Regions from separate parts of the Peribacillus sp. SIMBA_075 genome, predicted to be linked through region 2. Evidence: a T-box and tRNA genes for the amino acid it is inferred to sense, from the RefSeq annotation. Region 2 holds a T-box; the other holds one or more tRNA genes.
What was found. The T-box of region 2 lies ahead of SB775_RS08410 (valine--tRNA ligase). A T-box ahead of a tRNA ligase gene usually reads a tRNA of that ligase, here a tRNA-Val.
Positions count from the first base shown of each region.

Region 1: it has a tRNA-Val gene. The T-box ahead of SB775_RS08410 (valine--tRNA ligase) is inferred to sense a tRNA for this amino acid. The anticodon was not compared.

Region 1 covers NZ_JAWRYN010000004.1:100,167-107,785, forward strand. The annotation lists gene SB775_RS05280 (spore coat protein) at 1-477, opposite strand, end outside; gene SB775_RS05285 (hypothetical protein) at 712-975, opposite strand; gene SB775_RS05290 (GNAT family N-acetyltransferase) at 1,135-1,563, opposite strand; gene SB775_RS05295 (YjcG family protein) at 1,568-2,083, opposite strand; gene SB775_RS05300 (alpha/beta hydrolase) at 2,174-2,896, opposite strand; gene SB775_RS05305 (phosphatidylglycerophosphatase A family protein) at 3,089-3,646, shown strand; tRNA gene SB775_RS05310 (tRNA-Val) at 4,104-4,175, shown strand; gene truA (tRNA pseudouridine(38-40) synthase TruA) at 5,141-5,878, shown strand; gene SB775_RS05320 (type 1 glutamine amidotransferase domain-containing protein) at 5,989-6,513, shown strand; gene SB775_RS05325 (YetF domain-containing protein) at 6,624-7,316, opposite strand.
Region 2 covers NZ_JAWRYN010000007.1:137,005-145,364, forward strand. The annotation lists gene spoVID (stage VI sporulation protein D) at 325-1,746, shown strand; gene ysxE (spore coat protein YsxE) at 1,879-2,949, shown strand; gene SB775_RS08405 (hypothetical protein) at 3,006-3,197, opposite strand; T-box leader at 3,435-3,663, shown strand; gene SB775_RS08410 (valine--tRNA ligase) at 3,707-6,358, shown strand; gene SB775_RS08415 (ATP-grasp domain-containing protein) at 6,430-7,284, opposite strand; gene SB775_RS08420 (ATP-grasp domain-containing protein) at 7,253-8,194, opposite strand; gene SB775_RS08425 (bifunctional folylpolyglutamate synthase/dihydrofolate synthase) at 8,293-8,360, shown strand, end outside.

The sequences.
Region 1 (7,619 bases), on a different contig from region 2:
AATTTCCACGATTAGAGCTAACAATAATTGTAGTAAAAGTTGAATGTTAAGAGCGATTTGTGCATCAGTTGTTACAACGTCGATATCACGGCTGTTTTCAACAATTGTTTTTTGGCGCGTGATTTGTTTAACATTAGAAGATTGGATTAATTCTTGGGTAATCCTATCAGCATTATCATTATCTGCAACGGAAATGCTTACGATGATCGCAATAGCTGCTTGTAGAGCGGATTGTAGAGAAAGAGCCGCTTTAACATCTGTTGAAGTGATATTTACATTACAGGAATCTTTAATGTAAATTAGTTCTTCGGAAAGTTGAACCTGAGAATTGTCTTGTCTTGCCTCTTGTTCGATCGAGTCTTCTTCGTTATTGCAGAATCCTGTCAGCGGGTGGTGTGAAGCGGAATCTAGGGCTGACCATGATCTTTCAGAGTCTTCATGAGTGTTACAGTTGCTACGATATACATTTTGGTTCATGTTGTTTTTTCCTCCTTAGGTTTTATTCCCTATTAAAATATGCTTTGATGGTTAATCGGGTTGGACGAATAAATCAGTTAATTCGTCTATTTTTTAATACTTAGGGAAAGTATTAGTGTGTGGGGGATGAATGATAAAAGAAGCTGGATCTTCAGGAATGAAATGTAAGTGCTGCTATGTCTCTGTTACTTATTTCTCCCCAGCAAGTAGGGTTTGATTAGGTGAAATGGTGAATCATTTATCTTTGGAATCCGTGAATTTGTTGTGAATGGAATTTGTAATTGGATTAACATCTTTTTCCGTGATGTTCTTGTCTTGGTTTATGATTTTTTGCGATTGCTCTTGTAAATAGCGAATGGTTTCTCTAAGGTTATTTCTTTCTTTTTCAGTTAGATCGACTTTTTCCTTTTTGAAACCATGTTTTCTCATAGTCCTCGAAACCAGCAGTTCCATTAATCTTTTTTGAGACTCCTCCAGGTTAAATTCATTGTTGCCCATAAAATTTTCCCTCCTTCTTGCTTTCTATATATAGTCTATGTATTTTTGCGGAGATTGCCATTGAACAGAAATGGTTTTTTTATAAAACGATAATTTAAGATCATGAACGAACAAAAAAACGCTGTCCAATCAGAAAACTGAAAGGACAGCGTTTTTATATCATAAAATGGTCTTCGTCATCGTTTTATGTGGAATGCCAGCATCCATGAATTCGTCGGAAACGATCTCATATCCTAACTTTGAATAAAAAGGAATCGCGTGCACCTGGGCATCAAGCTTTAATTGAGGTACTTCCCGTTCGCTTGCGTATTCCTCAATAGCGTTCATGATCATTGCACCGGCACCATTCTTTCGGCCCGATGATAGTACACAAATGCGCTGTACTTTACCAATGTTGTCGATGACCCTGAAGCGGCCGGCACCTATTGGCTGATCCTGATCATCATATAAAACGAAATGTGCAGACTCTTCTTCATATTCATCGATCTCTTCTTCAAGAGGGACTTTTTGTTCCTGGACGAATACTTTTTTTCGAATCATATAAGCATTTTCAAGCTCTTGGCTGTTCTCTGCAATTTTTACAAACACGAAATCATTCAGCTCCTAATCTAAATGTTTCATAAACGGTCCATGCCCCATCTTCAAGCTGATACAGCAAGTGAACTCGTTTCACCTCTTCTTCATGGCTAACGTCAAGCATGCTTAATTGGCCTAAAACATCAGAATGCTCATTATCGGATAAATCTTGAGCGATGGTAATATGCGGGACGAATGCATGTTCATTTTCACTTTTCATGAATTCCTCATTATTAAGTGCATCATGCAGCTCTTGAAGCCCTTCGGATAATTCCACTTTGAAATAAATAGTATTGCTTACGGGTTGGAAGGACTTCGCTTTCGTTACGTTCATCGTAAAAGGACTGCACTTTTGAGCAATGCCTTTTAATTGTTCCGCAATCGTCGAAATTTCCATATCCGTCGCTTCGAATGTTGGTTTAAGCGTTAAATGCGGTGGAATGAAAGCATATTTCGTATCATACCTTTTTCGATAGGAGTTAGCTAAATCTTGAAGTTTTTTTGAAGGGAAAATTGCAACACCATATTTCATAAATAAAACCTCCTGATATTTTTTTATTGTTGTATTATAGTTGGACATGTTTTTCTTGAAACCATCTCAAAAGAGATGATTACGAGTAAGTTAGAACATTTCCAATAGTGCTCTTTTTAAATCCGCCTGCCAATATTTCCAGGTATGATTACCTTCAAATTCTTCATAGAAGCATGGAAATCCTTTTTGGTTTAATAATTTATGCAATTCCCTGTTGGGTTCTATGAAGTTTGCCCTGTTGCCATCAGTCGTCGGAACATCAGTTTCCCCAGTCCCGATCACATGGTAAAGTTCGAGGAGATGCGGATCCTCAAAATTACGTACAGCATCCATTACTGCTTCATTGGCAAGTGGCGACTGCATGATGCATTTCCCGAATGTATGGGGATACTTTAGTGCGGCCAATAAAGAAACTGTACCACCAAGAGAGTCACCTATCAAAGCTCGGCCATGTCCCATTTGATAGGTCGGAAATTCATCATCTAAAAACGGGACAAGTTCATGGGCAAGAAAACGTATGTATGCAATGTGCTGTTCCCCGTCCGGATGATATTTGCTCCTGCGGTCAAAGCGGTCTTTATAGGGAATGCCGACAACGATGATATTCTCGATTTCCTCGTTCCCTAATAGTTCATCGGCTACGCGACCAATTCGGCCCATTTGAAAATAATCACGGCCATCCTGAGCAATCACAAGCGAATATTTATACAGTGGCGAAAAATTAGCAGGCAGGTAAACAAGTAGTTCCAACTCTTCTGCTAAAGCTTCGCTTTTAAACATGTACTCTTTAATTGTGCCTTTGCGTAAACTCATTTTCCCGCACCTCGATGATAATTAATAATGAAAAACAACTTACTTGACTATTTTAGCATAGCCTAGCGATTTTTTCCTGTGAGAAGAATTTAGAATAGAATATTTTCATTGTATTTTCTAAAAATTTAAATTATAAGGTGCTATAATACTAGCATATAGGAAAATAATACAATAAAAGAGGTGGAGAATAAAATGGCAGATGTAAAAGTACACAGCAGGGAAGTAACAAAGGCGGCTAAACGAACATTAATAGAGCGTGGTGTAAGTGTGGAGGCAATTGCAAAAATCGTTTTTGAATTGCAGTTCCCGTATAAAGCTGATCTTAAGCTGGAGGAATGCATCCACAGCGTCGAGCGTGTCCTGTTAAAAAGGGAAATTCAACATGCCATTTTAGTCGGTGTGGAGCTGGATAGACTGGCAGAGCAAAAAAAGCTATCAGAGCCCCTGCAATCGATTGTTGAATCTGATGAAGGGTTATTCGGAGTGGATGAAACGATTGCGTTTGGTGCAGTACTCGGTTACGGTAGCATTGCTGTAACGACCTTTGGCCATTTGGATAAAAATAAAATAGGCGTCATTCACGAACTCGATAAGAAGCAAGAAGGAATCGTGCATACCTTCCTGGATGATATCGTTGCAAGTATTGCCGCGAGTGCCGCCTCAAGGTTAGCTCATCGTCTGAGAGATGAAGAAGAATCGTTAACTGAACAGGAAAAGGACATTCAGGAAGAAGAAGAGTTGATCGGTTGAATCCTGTCGACCAATTTTCATCCCGACCTATCAAACCTGGCCTTAATGAGGCGGGCAGAAAGGATATTGTCCATTTTAAATGTCCGTTTTGTCTGCCTTAGAAAGCAGAATGCGTGAAAATTGCCTGGATAAATTTCAAGCACCTGGATTTTCCGCTGCGTAATCTTTCCTTGTTCGGAGAGATAAATTATCTCTAATGGAGCGTTTTCTTCCATATGTTTTCGAAGTATATATTTCATTCCTTGTCACTCCTTTGCTGACTTACTTGCAATCATTATATGCGAACGTACGTTTCTTATGCAAGAGAAAAGGGAACGCCGGTTCTTTTTTTGCGGATAGGTAATAAAAAATAAGATGAAAATAAAACTTTTTTAATATAATGCGTTGACTTTTTAACAAAAAAACATATAATAAATTATGTACTTAAGTATTTTACTAATCATCAGTTATTACATACGACTTGTTAGCTCAGTGGGAGAGCACTTCCTTGACAGGGAAGGGGTCGTGGGTTCGAATCCCTCACAGGTCATCCGAACGGCGAAAGCATTGCTAAGCAATGTTCTTGCCGTTTTTTATTTTAAATCAACGACTGTATGATGGGTTCAAGGTAAACACCATAGAATGCCTAAAAACCACTTCACGCTAAAATATGTGAGGTGGTTTTTTTGCTTTTAAATTTCGAATTCAAGAATTTCATGAAGAGAAAGCACTTAAGTAACATTCAATTATGCTAGGTTTACTGTGAAGAAAATGAATTTGTAAATGTTAAGATGTTACTGCTAACATCAGTTTCTTTTCCTTGTATTGCAGTATGGATTTTCCAAAGGGCATTTCTATTACAGTATCGAGTATGCTGGACATATAATTTGAAAGTTGTTAAGCATTACTATACTCAGGTAGTCATCTCTAAGGAATAAAGACGCAAAAACTTTTGAATGACTCGTTCGTTGCATGACGTTAGCCTCTTTGGTAGACTATGCAGAAGTACATTTGACTTTGGCTAGGATTTACTATGGAACGGCATAGAGCTTCCCATTTTCAGGTTTCGTTTGGGACATCTCACTTTAGTAGGAGAATAGAAAGGGATACAGCTTTATAAAAAGAAATAACCCATGAATCACACATACATTTTCCATATGTGGAGTGTGTGTCAAATCAGTTTTAAAAGTGTAACCCAATCATACAGGGTCCCGATGCTAACTCTAATTTCGTGGGGATCTTTTTCATGTCTATCCTTTTTCTATCTTTTCCTTCTCTCCTCTCCCAAAAAAGTAAGAATTCTTTAATTTAACTCGAACGGCAGGGGGCAGTGAAACTTCTAAGGAATAATTTTTGGATGTACAAAAATACATTACAAAAATAAAAACTTAACAATTTGATGTGTTTCTAAGAAGAAACATCTTTTCTCATAAAGCAGGGGTTGTATGTGGGCTTGTAATTTATCAAGAATTTTCTGTTTAGATGACTATACAGGAATAATATAAGGAGGAAGCAATGAACAATTATAAATTGACCATTCAATATGATGGCGGGCGTTATAGAGGCTGGCAACGACTCGGTAATAGTGATGATACGATTCAAGGGAAAATTGAAAATGTATTAACGGAAATGGTAGGGGAAAAAATTGAAATCATCGGATGCAGCAGAACGGATGCCGGTGTACATGCCCTTGCCCAAATAGCCAATTTTAAGATCGGTGAAAATCTGACTGAAGTTGAAATCATGAATTATTTGAATAGATATTTACCACGGGATATCAGCATTGTCGAGGTTAGGCTAGTTCCTGAACGTTTTCATGCCCGTTATAATGCTAAGGATAAAACCTATTTGTATAAGATCTGGAACGAGCAATATACAAATCCTTTCATGCGAAAGTACAGTATGCATGTAGAGGAAAAGCTGAATATCACAAGAATGAAAAATGCATGTCAACATTTTATAGGTGAACATGATTTCACTGCTTTTTCAAATGCAAAGTCTAAGAAAAAGTCCATGGTGCGTGAAATATATTCCATTGATATAGAAGAAAATGCCGGTTTTATCGAAATTGCAGTGCGAGGCGATGGATTTCTTTATAATATGGTTAGAAAGATTGTCGGGACGTTGATAGAAGTTGGGTTGGGTGAAATAGATGCTGAAAATATACCAAGTATTTTAGAGTCAAAAGAAAGAATCCAAACGGGTCGTATGGCGGAGGCAGCTGGTTTGTACTTGGTAAAGGTTGATTTTTAGGCCGGATGTTGATGCATCGGTAATTGTATGTTAAGTGTACAGGCAGTAGAAAAAGGGAAGTAATAGGGAAGAATGGTAAAGCGGAAAGTACGAAAGAAGGAGAGATTTTCATGAGATTAGCAGGAAAGAAAATAATCTGTCTTGTGCACCATGATTTTGAAGATTTAGAGCTCTGGTATCCGATTTTACGTTTAAAAGAAGAAGGGGCGATTGTTCACCTCGCTGGTGAAAAGGCGAATGAAACATACATTGGAAAATATGGTGTACCAGCCATTTCTGATTATGAGTATGGCAGTATCAATGCTAGAGAATATGATGCCATTCTTGTACCGGGCGGTTGGGCACCCGACAAAATTCGCCGGTTTCCTGAAGTGTTATCGCTCCTTCAAAGCATGGAAGAAAATAAAAAAACCATTGGGCAAATTTGTCACGCTGGTTGGGTGTTGATATCCGCGAAAATTTTACAGGGGAAGAATGTAACGAGTACACCTGGCATTAAAGATGATATGGAAAACGCAGGGGCAACTTGGATAGATGAGCCCGTCGTCGTAGATGGAAACCTTGTGTCAAGCAGACGTCCACCTGATCTGCCGGATTATTTAAGAGAATTGATAAACGTGATTGAAAAGGGTTAAATCCATAGTACGGTGAAAAAGTGGTTTTTCCTTCTGGAAAAACCACTTTTTCTTTCCATACCCGAATTTATTTTTAATACTGATTATGATACTTACTGAAATGCTAAAGATCATTCCCTTGATTGATCCTTTAACAAGTCAATAGACAAATTTCCTTTTGTCCCTACGACAGCATAAGAGATGTCAATAACAGAAAGGTTTCTTTTTCTAAGTTCAGCCATTAACCATTCGTCATCGTAGGTTTGTTTGGATAAGTTTTCGTATAGGATCTTCCCATCATAGACCATCTCTATCGGTATAGTTCCAGCTGAGGACCGTATAGCCAAATCCTGTTTGGTGGTATTTTGGTATTGTGTTTTTTTTAATACAGAAAGGGAGCCATTTATCTCTAATATGGCACACTCCACTTCATCAAAATGGAAGATATCCTTGCCCCGCAAAGCCTGTTTAAGAGAATCCAGTGAATACCCCATTCGCTGCATGGACTCCTCAAGAATCTGTCCTTTCTGAATTAAGGCAACAGGTTCTCCAGCAATCCATTTTCCGAAGCGCGGATTTCGAACCGTTACAAGATTCAGTATAAAAACGACGGCACCCATAATAATCATTGCAAGGATAAAATACAAGAATTTAATTTTAATATTGAATGCTAGATTGCCTGCAATTGTCCCCATCGTAATTGAAGCGATATAAAGGTGATAGGTCCTTTGGGCAATCGTCTGTTTACCGAGCAGATGGACAAATACCCATAATAAAATAAAAGCTGTAAAGGTTCGAAAGATGATTTCAACAGATCCTGGCATGACTATTTCTCCCTTTTAAAAATCCCAGTTCGTTTGTCATAGTATGTTCTTACAGCAAGCCCATTATTCTGTAATTTGGGTGCGAAAGTTGAAGAAGAATTAAGTTTTTTAGGGTCGTGGCCATATTTTAAATATTCCATAAAGGGAGCGATTCTTTAATAAGGATTGGTTTTCTTCCTGAACGAAGGCATAAGTAAAAAATAGGTAGGGAAACTAATTGGATTTTTTTGTAATTAATTTGATCAACTATTAAAAATGAGGTATACCAGTTTACATGTCCCTTTTCAATAAAAGGGACCCTAT
Region 2 (8,360 bases):
AAATTATTAACAGGCTACCATTTCTCCAAAAGCTTTTGGAGAAAGGTAGCCTGTTTTTTTGATTCAAGGAGTAAGTGGAAGAAGGACGAAAAAATGGTTGAAGGACAAATTAAATGGCAGTAGGCCGAATTAAAATGGTTTAAATCTGATTGATCCAATCGACATGGATTTTAGCCTGAAAAAGTAAAGTCTACTCCTTATCATGGTTCAGTAAAAATAAGGTTTGGATGGCTGCAAATGAAATGAAGGAATAATCAGCTTCCTTTCTTCATAGATTGATATTGGTATAGGTACCGTTTCCTGAAGCTGAAAGGAGGAGTTGTCTTGTCGCAAGAAAATGAATCGTATTTACGATTTTCTTTAGAGGAATCCGTTTGGTTCCAGAAGGGACAGGAAGTGGCTGAGTTATTTTCCATTTCTCTGGATCCAAATGTGACGATTCAAGAAAGTGATCAATATGTTTTTATACGAGGCTCGTTAGATTTATGCGGTGAATACAAAGACTCGCAAAATGGTGAGGAAGAGGAATTTTCGCAGACCTTTTTGCCAAAAGCCGTTCAAAAGGTCGAGAGGCATCCTGATGGACTTACTGAGTTCACACACCGTTTTCCGGTTGATATAACAATTCCGAATAATCGAATTGCCTCATTAGAGGAGATCGATGTCTCGATTCAAAGCTTTGATTATGCCATGCCTGAACATAACTGTTTGAAATTGCAGGCGGATTTGTTGATAACCGGAATTTATAATGATTCATATGTGGAAGAACGGTTCGATACGGAGCAGGAAGTTGGGGAAACAGAGGAACAAGAAGAAACGGACGGTGAAAACGAGTCATATATTCCATATGCGGCTGCAGTGCCGCCAATCCCAGATTTTCAGCCTGTTTTCCGAGATGAGCAGGAGGAAGAGTTATACACGCCTTTTTCTGCAGAGGCAAAACGGGTATCTGAAGCAAACGAGGAAGAGGAAGAGGAACCAATCTATTTAAGCGATCAGCATGGTGTCCCAGTTTTTGAGATTCCCGTTTCACCATATCCTGAAGAGGAGGAGTGGGAAACGGAAGTGCACAGACAGGAAGAAGTGAATTTTTCTATAAGTGATCAGCCTGATTCAGCAGAGGTACCTATGTCATCCATGGAAGAGGAGAAGCAGGAGGAAAATGTAAGCAGGCAGGAAACCATGGAGAAAGTCGAGACTCCTAGAAAGACTTTGATGGAAGAGGAAGCAGTGGAAGAGCCAAATCATGTAATCAATCATATAAGTGTCCCAGTTGAGAATAGCCCTGTTTCAAATTCCGAAAACGAGGATGTCATCCGGCAGGAAGAAGCTGAGGCTGCAGCGGGTCCTATCCTTAAGGAACATGCGAAGATGGAACATGAAGAGGAAGCAAATTCGTCGTCCATAAGCGATCTATTCAAAAAGAAGGAAAGACCAGCGCCGCCAGCTAAGGAAGTTAAAAATTTCAAAGGCAGGAAACAAGCCGTGGAGCGTGATGATAAGGAAACCGCTGAACATGATGAAAAGCAGCTTTCCATCATGGACTTATTCGGTCGGAAACAAGAAGAAGAGCTGGTAAGGATGAAGGTTTGTATTGTCCAGCAAGGGGAAACGCTTGATGACTTGGCTCAACGTTATGATGTTACGGTTCAATCCATACTTTTCAGTAATGAGTTGGAGTCGAACCAGAACGTCCATGAAGGGCAAGTCATCTATATACCGAAGGCGGTTGCGTATAAGAATTGACCAGGACAGAGAGCAGAGCATATGGTCTGCTCCTGTTTTTTAGAGCAGCCCGGATTTAATTACACCTTTTGGTGGCTAGAAGAATTGAATAATCGGATTGTTGAGTGTTTATAGAGAAAGTGAGTGAGTCTCGTGAGGGAAAACGAGAATCAGCAGCCTATTAATCGGGATCGTGACACGGAGACCGTTTTGAAGGAATACGCCATGTATGTACAATATATTGAGGACTTCGGGCGGGTGAAAAAAGTATACAGTGATCGAGGTACATTTGCCTTGAAATCCATTGTACCGCATAACGGCATTGATTTTATCAGGAATGTTCAAAAACTGTACCATCGAGGCTATAACCGGATCGTTCCCATTTATCAAACGATGGATCAGCGTTACGCCGTCCTTCATAATGGACGTTTGTATTACCTGATGCCCTGGCTTAATAATGAAGGGGACGGGGAGCGTGATGAAAAGCATAAGCAAATGTTCAGGGAGCTTGCTCGGATGCATACGCTGTCCGTAAAGGAAATCCAGGTGGATATAGAAGAACGGGAAGCTCATTATGAGCGGACGCTTGATGCCTGGAATAACGAGAAGGACTTTATGGATGAGTATATTGTCAGCTGCGAAAAGAAGTGGTATATGTCTCCATTTGAAATGACGGTTTGTTCATTCTTCACTGATATTTCACAGGCACTGAAGTACTCGATCAAGAAATTTGAAACCTGGTATGAAAAAACGAAGGAAAGTGAAAAGGTTCGAACCGTGATCACGCACGGAAAGGTCTCTTTGAAGCATTTCGTTAGTGATGAACGGGGGTATGGCTACTTCATCAATTTTGAGAATTCGAATACGGCACCGCCTCATTTCGATTTACTGCCATTTCTCGTTAAATCGGCCAGGACCTATCCTGTCCAATGCGATGACTGCGTCGACTGGCTATATAACTATTTTCGTTATTTTCCTTTGAAAGAAGAAGAATTGCTGCTCATGCAAAGTTATATGGCTTTCCCTGGATCAGCATTGGAATTAGTGAAGGGTTATTCCGATGGCAGGAGCCATCGTTCAGAGCTTGATAATGTTACCCAACTGCAGAGGCAATTTTGGCTCCTGAAGAATGTAGAATATATGGTGATGAAAATCGAAGAAATCGAACAGAAGAAAAAGGCGGCTGCCGAGGCTGCCAAAGAAGAGCAATCACCCCCAAGCTAAATATACATGATTGGATCATCTCCAGTCATGTATATTTTTTTGCTGTGAGGGAATAATTAAATCCATTCGAAATATAAAGACAAGGCCAAGAAAATAAAGGCGACTAACAGGAGCATATCGAAGAAAGTAGGGAAAATCAGCGTACGTAATCCTTGGAATACGATAAAGGGAATGATGAACTGCTGGCAAACACCGCGGAATTTTTTCATCCAAGGCGGTAAAGTATAGGGAGTATATCTTCGCTTCATATTATTACCTTCCTTTTTAGGACTTCTTTTATTATATGGGTGGGTAGTGGGAAAGGTGAAAAAGCCGTCACATTAACTGTTCCTGGAGTATAAAATAAAGAAAATGGCCGGGCAGCGGGAGTGAATGCGTGAAATGAGACGCTTCCTGGGAAAGTAAGCGAAAAGATGATTGACTGGAGCCCCATATTTTTTGTACTATATACTATATGCATTCAATGATTTTACATATGAATATAATTCAATGCAAAGACCGGAAATAGTAAGATGAAATGCACTTTTCAGAGAGGAAACCAATTGGTGTGAGGTTTCCAGGCAGCAGCATCCGAAGTCGTCCGCGAGCAGTTTTCGTGAAAGATCTTAGTAGCGAAGGCCGGTGAAGAGCCGTTATCCGATTTGAGAGCCGAAAGAGATTTTTTTATTTTTCGGAAAAAAGGTGGCACCGCGAACAACTTCCTTCGTCCTTTTGTGATGATGGAAGTTTTTTTTATGCCCAAAAAGGAGGAAATGATATGGAAGAGAACCAAATTTCGATGCCAACTAAATATGATCCGCAGACGATAGAGAAAGGCCGCTATAAATGGTGGCTTAATGGGAAGTTTTTCGAAGCGACGGGTGACGATAAAAAGGAACCATATACGATTGTCATCCCGCCCCCTAATGTAACAGGTAAGCTGCATCTTGGCCATGCTTGGGATACGACACTTCAAGATATATTGACACGCATGAAAAGGATGCAAGGCTATGATGTATTATGGTTGCCTGGCATGGACCATGCCGGTATCGCCACTCAAGCAAAGGTTGAACAAAAGCTTCGCTCGGAAGGCGTAAGCCGTTATGACCTTGGACGTGAAAAGTTCGTTGAAGAGACATGGAAATGGAAAGAGGAATATGCGAGCCATATCCGTGAACAATGGTCAAAGTTGGGTCTTGGGCTTGATTATACCCGTGAACGCTTCACTCTTGATGAGGGGCTTTCAAAAGCAGTACGCGAAGTTTTCGTCTCTCTTTATAACAAGGACTTGATTTACCGAGGCGAATACATCATCAACTGGGATCCATCAACGAAAACGGCGTTATCCGATATCGAGGTTATTTATAAAGATGTGCAGGGTGCATTTTACCATATGAAATATCCGTTGGTTGACGGGACAGGTGAAATTGAAATAGCCACCACACGTCCAGAAACGATGCTAGGCGATACTGCGGTTGCTGTACACCCTGAAGATGATCGTTATAAACACCTGATCGGCAAAATGGTTCGCTTGCCAATTACAGGCCGGGAAATCCCAATTGTCGGTGATGATTATGTCGATATGGAATTCGGTTCAGGCGCGGTTAAAATTACTCCGGCCCATGACCCGAATGACTTCGAAATTGGGAACCGTCACAATTTGGAGCGCATCCTTGTCATGCATGAAGACGGTTCGATGAATGAAAAGGCTGGTAAGTACGAAGGTATGGATCGCTTCGAATGCCGTAAGCAAATCGTCAAAGATCTTCAGGAAGAAGGAGTGCTCTTCAAAATCGAAGATCACCTTCACTCAGTCGGCCATTCAGAGAGAAGCGGTGCTGTTGTTGAACCATATCTTTCGACTCAATGGTTCGTAAAAATGCAGCCACTGGCTGATGCATCCGTTGAACTTCAAAAAGGGTCCGATGAGGAAAAGGTTCATTTCGTACCAGATCGTTTCGAAAAAACGTACCTTCACTGGATGGAAAATATCCGAGACTGGTGCATTTCCCGTCAGCTTTGGTGGGGTCACCGCATTCCAGCGTGGTACCATAAAGAAACAGGTGAAGTGTATGTTGGCCACGAAGAACCTGCGGATGCTGAAAACTGGGAACAGGATACAGATGTTCTGGATACATGGTTCAGCTCGGCATTATGGCCATTCTCGACTATGGGCTGGCCTGATAAGGACAGTATCGATTTCAAACGATACTATCCAAACGGAGCACTTGTAACAGGCTATGATATCATTTTCTTCTGGGTATCGCGGATGATTTTCCAAGCACTTGAGTTCACAGGTGAGCGTCCATTTGAAAATGTACTGATCCACGGTCTGGTTCGTGACGAACAGGGTCGCAAGATGAGTAAATCGCTTGGCAATGGTGTGGATCCGATGGATGTCATCGATCAATACGGTGCCGATTCCCTGCGTTACTTCTTATCTACAGGCAGCTCACCAGGGCAGGACCTTCGTTATAGTACGGAAAAAGTGGAAGCGGTTTGGAACTTCTCGAATAAGATTTGGAACGCATCCCGTTTTGCTTTGATGAACATGAATGGCATGACTTATGACGAAATCGATTTAAGCGGTGAGAAGTCTGTAGCCGATAAATGGATTTTGACGCGCTTGAATGAAACGATTTCAAACGTGACGAGACTTGCGGACCGTTATGAGTTCGGTGAAGTGGGCCGTGTGCTTTATAACTTCATTTGGGATGACTTCTGTGACTGGTATATTGAAATGGCGAAGCTTCCGTTATATGGCGAAAATGAAGCAGCGAAGATAACGACCCGCTCGATCTTGGCTTATGTACTGGATAACACGATGAGATTATTACACCCGTTCATGCCATTCATTACCGAAGAAATCTGGCAGAACCTTCCTCACCAAGGTGAGTCGATCACTGTTGCCGCTTGGCCGGAAGTGAATGAAGGATTGACAGATACAGCTGCAGCCGAGGAAATGAAGCTGCTTGTTGAAATCATCCGCTCCGTCCGTAACATCCGTGCTGAGGTGAACACACCGTTAAGCAAAAAAATCAATTTGATTTTAAAAGCTAAAGATGAGTCCGTCTTAGAAACGTTACAGAAAAACAGCAGCTATATCGAGCGTTTCTGTAATCCTGAACAATTGACGATCGGAATCGAGGTCGAAGAACCTGCTCAAGCCATGACAGCTGTCGTAACTGGTGTAGAACTGATCCTTCCGCTTACAGGCCTGATCAATATCGACGAAGAAGTGAAACGTCTTGAAAAAGAACTCGACAAACTTAATAAAGAAGTTGAACGTGTACAGAAAAAATTAGGCAACGAGGGCTTCGTTAAAAAGGCGCCGGCAAGCGTCATTGAAGAAGAACGTGCCAAAGAAAAAGACTATAGCGAAAAACGCGACTCTGTGATCCACAGGATCAGCGAACTGAAACAACTGTAAAACAAAAGGATGAACCAGCTATATGCCGGTTCATCCTTTTGTATTTACCGCGATTGATGTCATTCCCAGAATCAAATGTTCCGTTGGGAGGATATTCTTTCTTTTATGAATAGGAGGTAATCCCGTACGATATTCATGTCGCTTAGTGCACTTAATGTCCGGCTGCCGACGACATCCTCGATTTCGTTGAGCATGAGGCTGCCATCTTCGGCAAATATGAAATCGATTCCGACCAGGCCAAAATCAAATGCCTCGATTACTCTTTCTACAAGGGTTAAATCGGATGCGGTCAGCTCATATAACGAAGCTGATCCCCCTAGCGTGTAATTTGCCTTGAAACTTGAAGCGGATTCCCTAAGGACAGCTGCCTTCACTTTTTTACCAACTACAAAGACACGGATATCCCTGCCGAATAAACCAGGTTTTTGGACAATCCAATTTCCGTCATTCAGTTCGGCCAAATCATCGGCATGCTCGATTAAATAAACTTGTTTCCCGCCGCGGCCGCGTGTTTCTTTAGCGATGAAAGGGAACTCCATATCCTCGGCATTCGGACTTCCGTTGCAGTAAACGGTATCGGCCATTGGTATCCCCAGCGAGGACAAATATTGATGCGTCTTTGCTTTGTCATTCGCGATTTCGGATACGGATGAGGAGTTAAAGCAGGCAATCCCCAGTTGCTCCAGTTGCCTAGTAAAAAAGGGATCGATGGTCCGGACGATCGCAAAGTCAGGCAATGAAATTGGCTTCATCTCATGTTCCACGTACAATTCGTTGAAACGGTGGCCGATCCTAAGGTCCTCCCGATGGAGAAAGTGTAAATCAAGATCAAGCTGACTGGCTTCGCCAAGCATCCAATCTATGTATCCTTTATTATTTATGGCATCCTCACGGTTATAAATCAACCAACCCGCTTGCTTTTTCATCAGATGCACTTCCTTTTCCTAATTTGTTCAGGATATAATCGAACATGCTATCAGCGATGTTGATGCCTGTACATTCATAAATATTCAGTAAATGAGAATTCGAATTCACTTCGCACAAAAGCGGTCCCTCTTCACCGAACAGCAAATCGACGCCGGCGAAGTCGGCACCTAGAATCTCCGCACATTTGATGGCAAGTTGTGCTTCTTCCGTGGTGGGTGTATAGGGGGCAGCCTGACCCCCGGCAGTCATATTAGCTCGGAAGTCGTGCTCGGAATGGCGTTGCATCGCTGCTATGACTCGATTGCCGACGACATTAACACGAATATCCCGTCCCTTACTGTGTTCGATGAATTCCTGAATGATAAATGGCTTGTGGCCAAGATTACGGATTGTCTTAAATAACTCATCCTCTGTATGGATCAAATATACTTGTTCCCCAAAAGAACCGTATGCTTCCTTAACGATAAGTGGATACCCAAGTTCAATGCCGATTTGTTTAAAGGCATCCATATTGACCCTTTCGATACCTTCGTACGTAAAGGGGGGAAACAAGGTTTTCGGCATCGGTATGCCATTCCCGGCCAATGCTTGATGTGTTTTTGCTTTACTGTCACAAATATCGATAGCTGTACTGCCGTTATATACGGGGATGCCGAGCAATTCCAAATGGCGTGCCAAATGAATGTCTTTATCCATGAACAGAACAAAATCAGGCAGCTTATCAAAGGCTCCTTTAATTAGAGGCACTCCTTTTTCAATTATGGGTATCAGATCTGAATTACGGATAAGAGTTGCCATGATTTCTTTCCTTTCAGCCGCCTCCTTAATGAACAAAGCTAAATTGGAAAACTTATCATGCTGTAAATAGCCGTTAACGACGATCCAACAGTGAAGATCTGAAGGTTTCATTGTAAAACACTACCTTTCATCTAGGTTAATCGTTCATATATTGATAAAATAATATTAACGCATAAGAGCGGTATAAAGAAAGAGGAGGCTCAACGATAATGGTAACAACCATGAAGGAAATCAATCATTTTTTTGAACGGCGCCAAGTTCAATTGGGTATGAATTT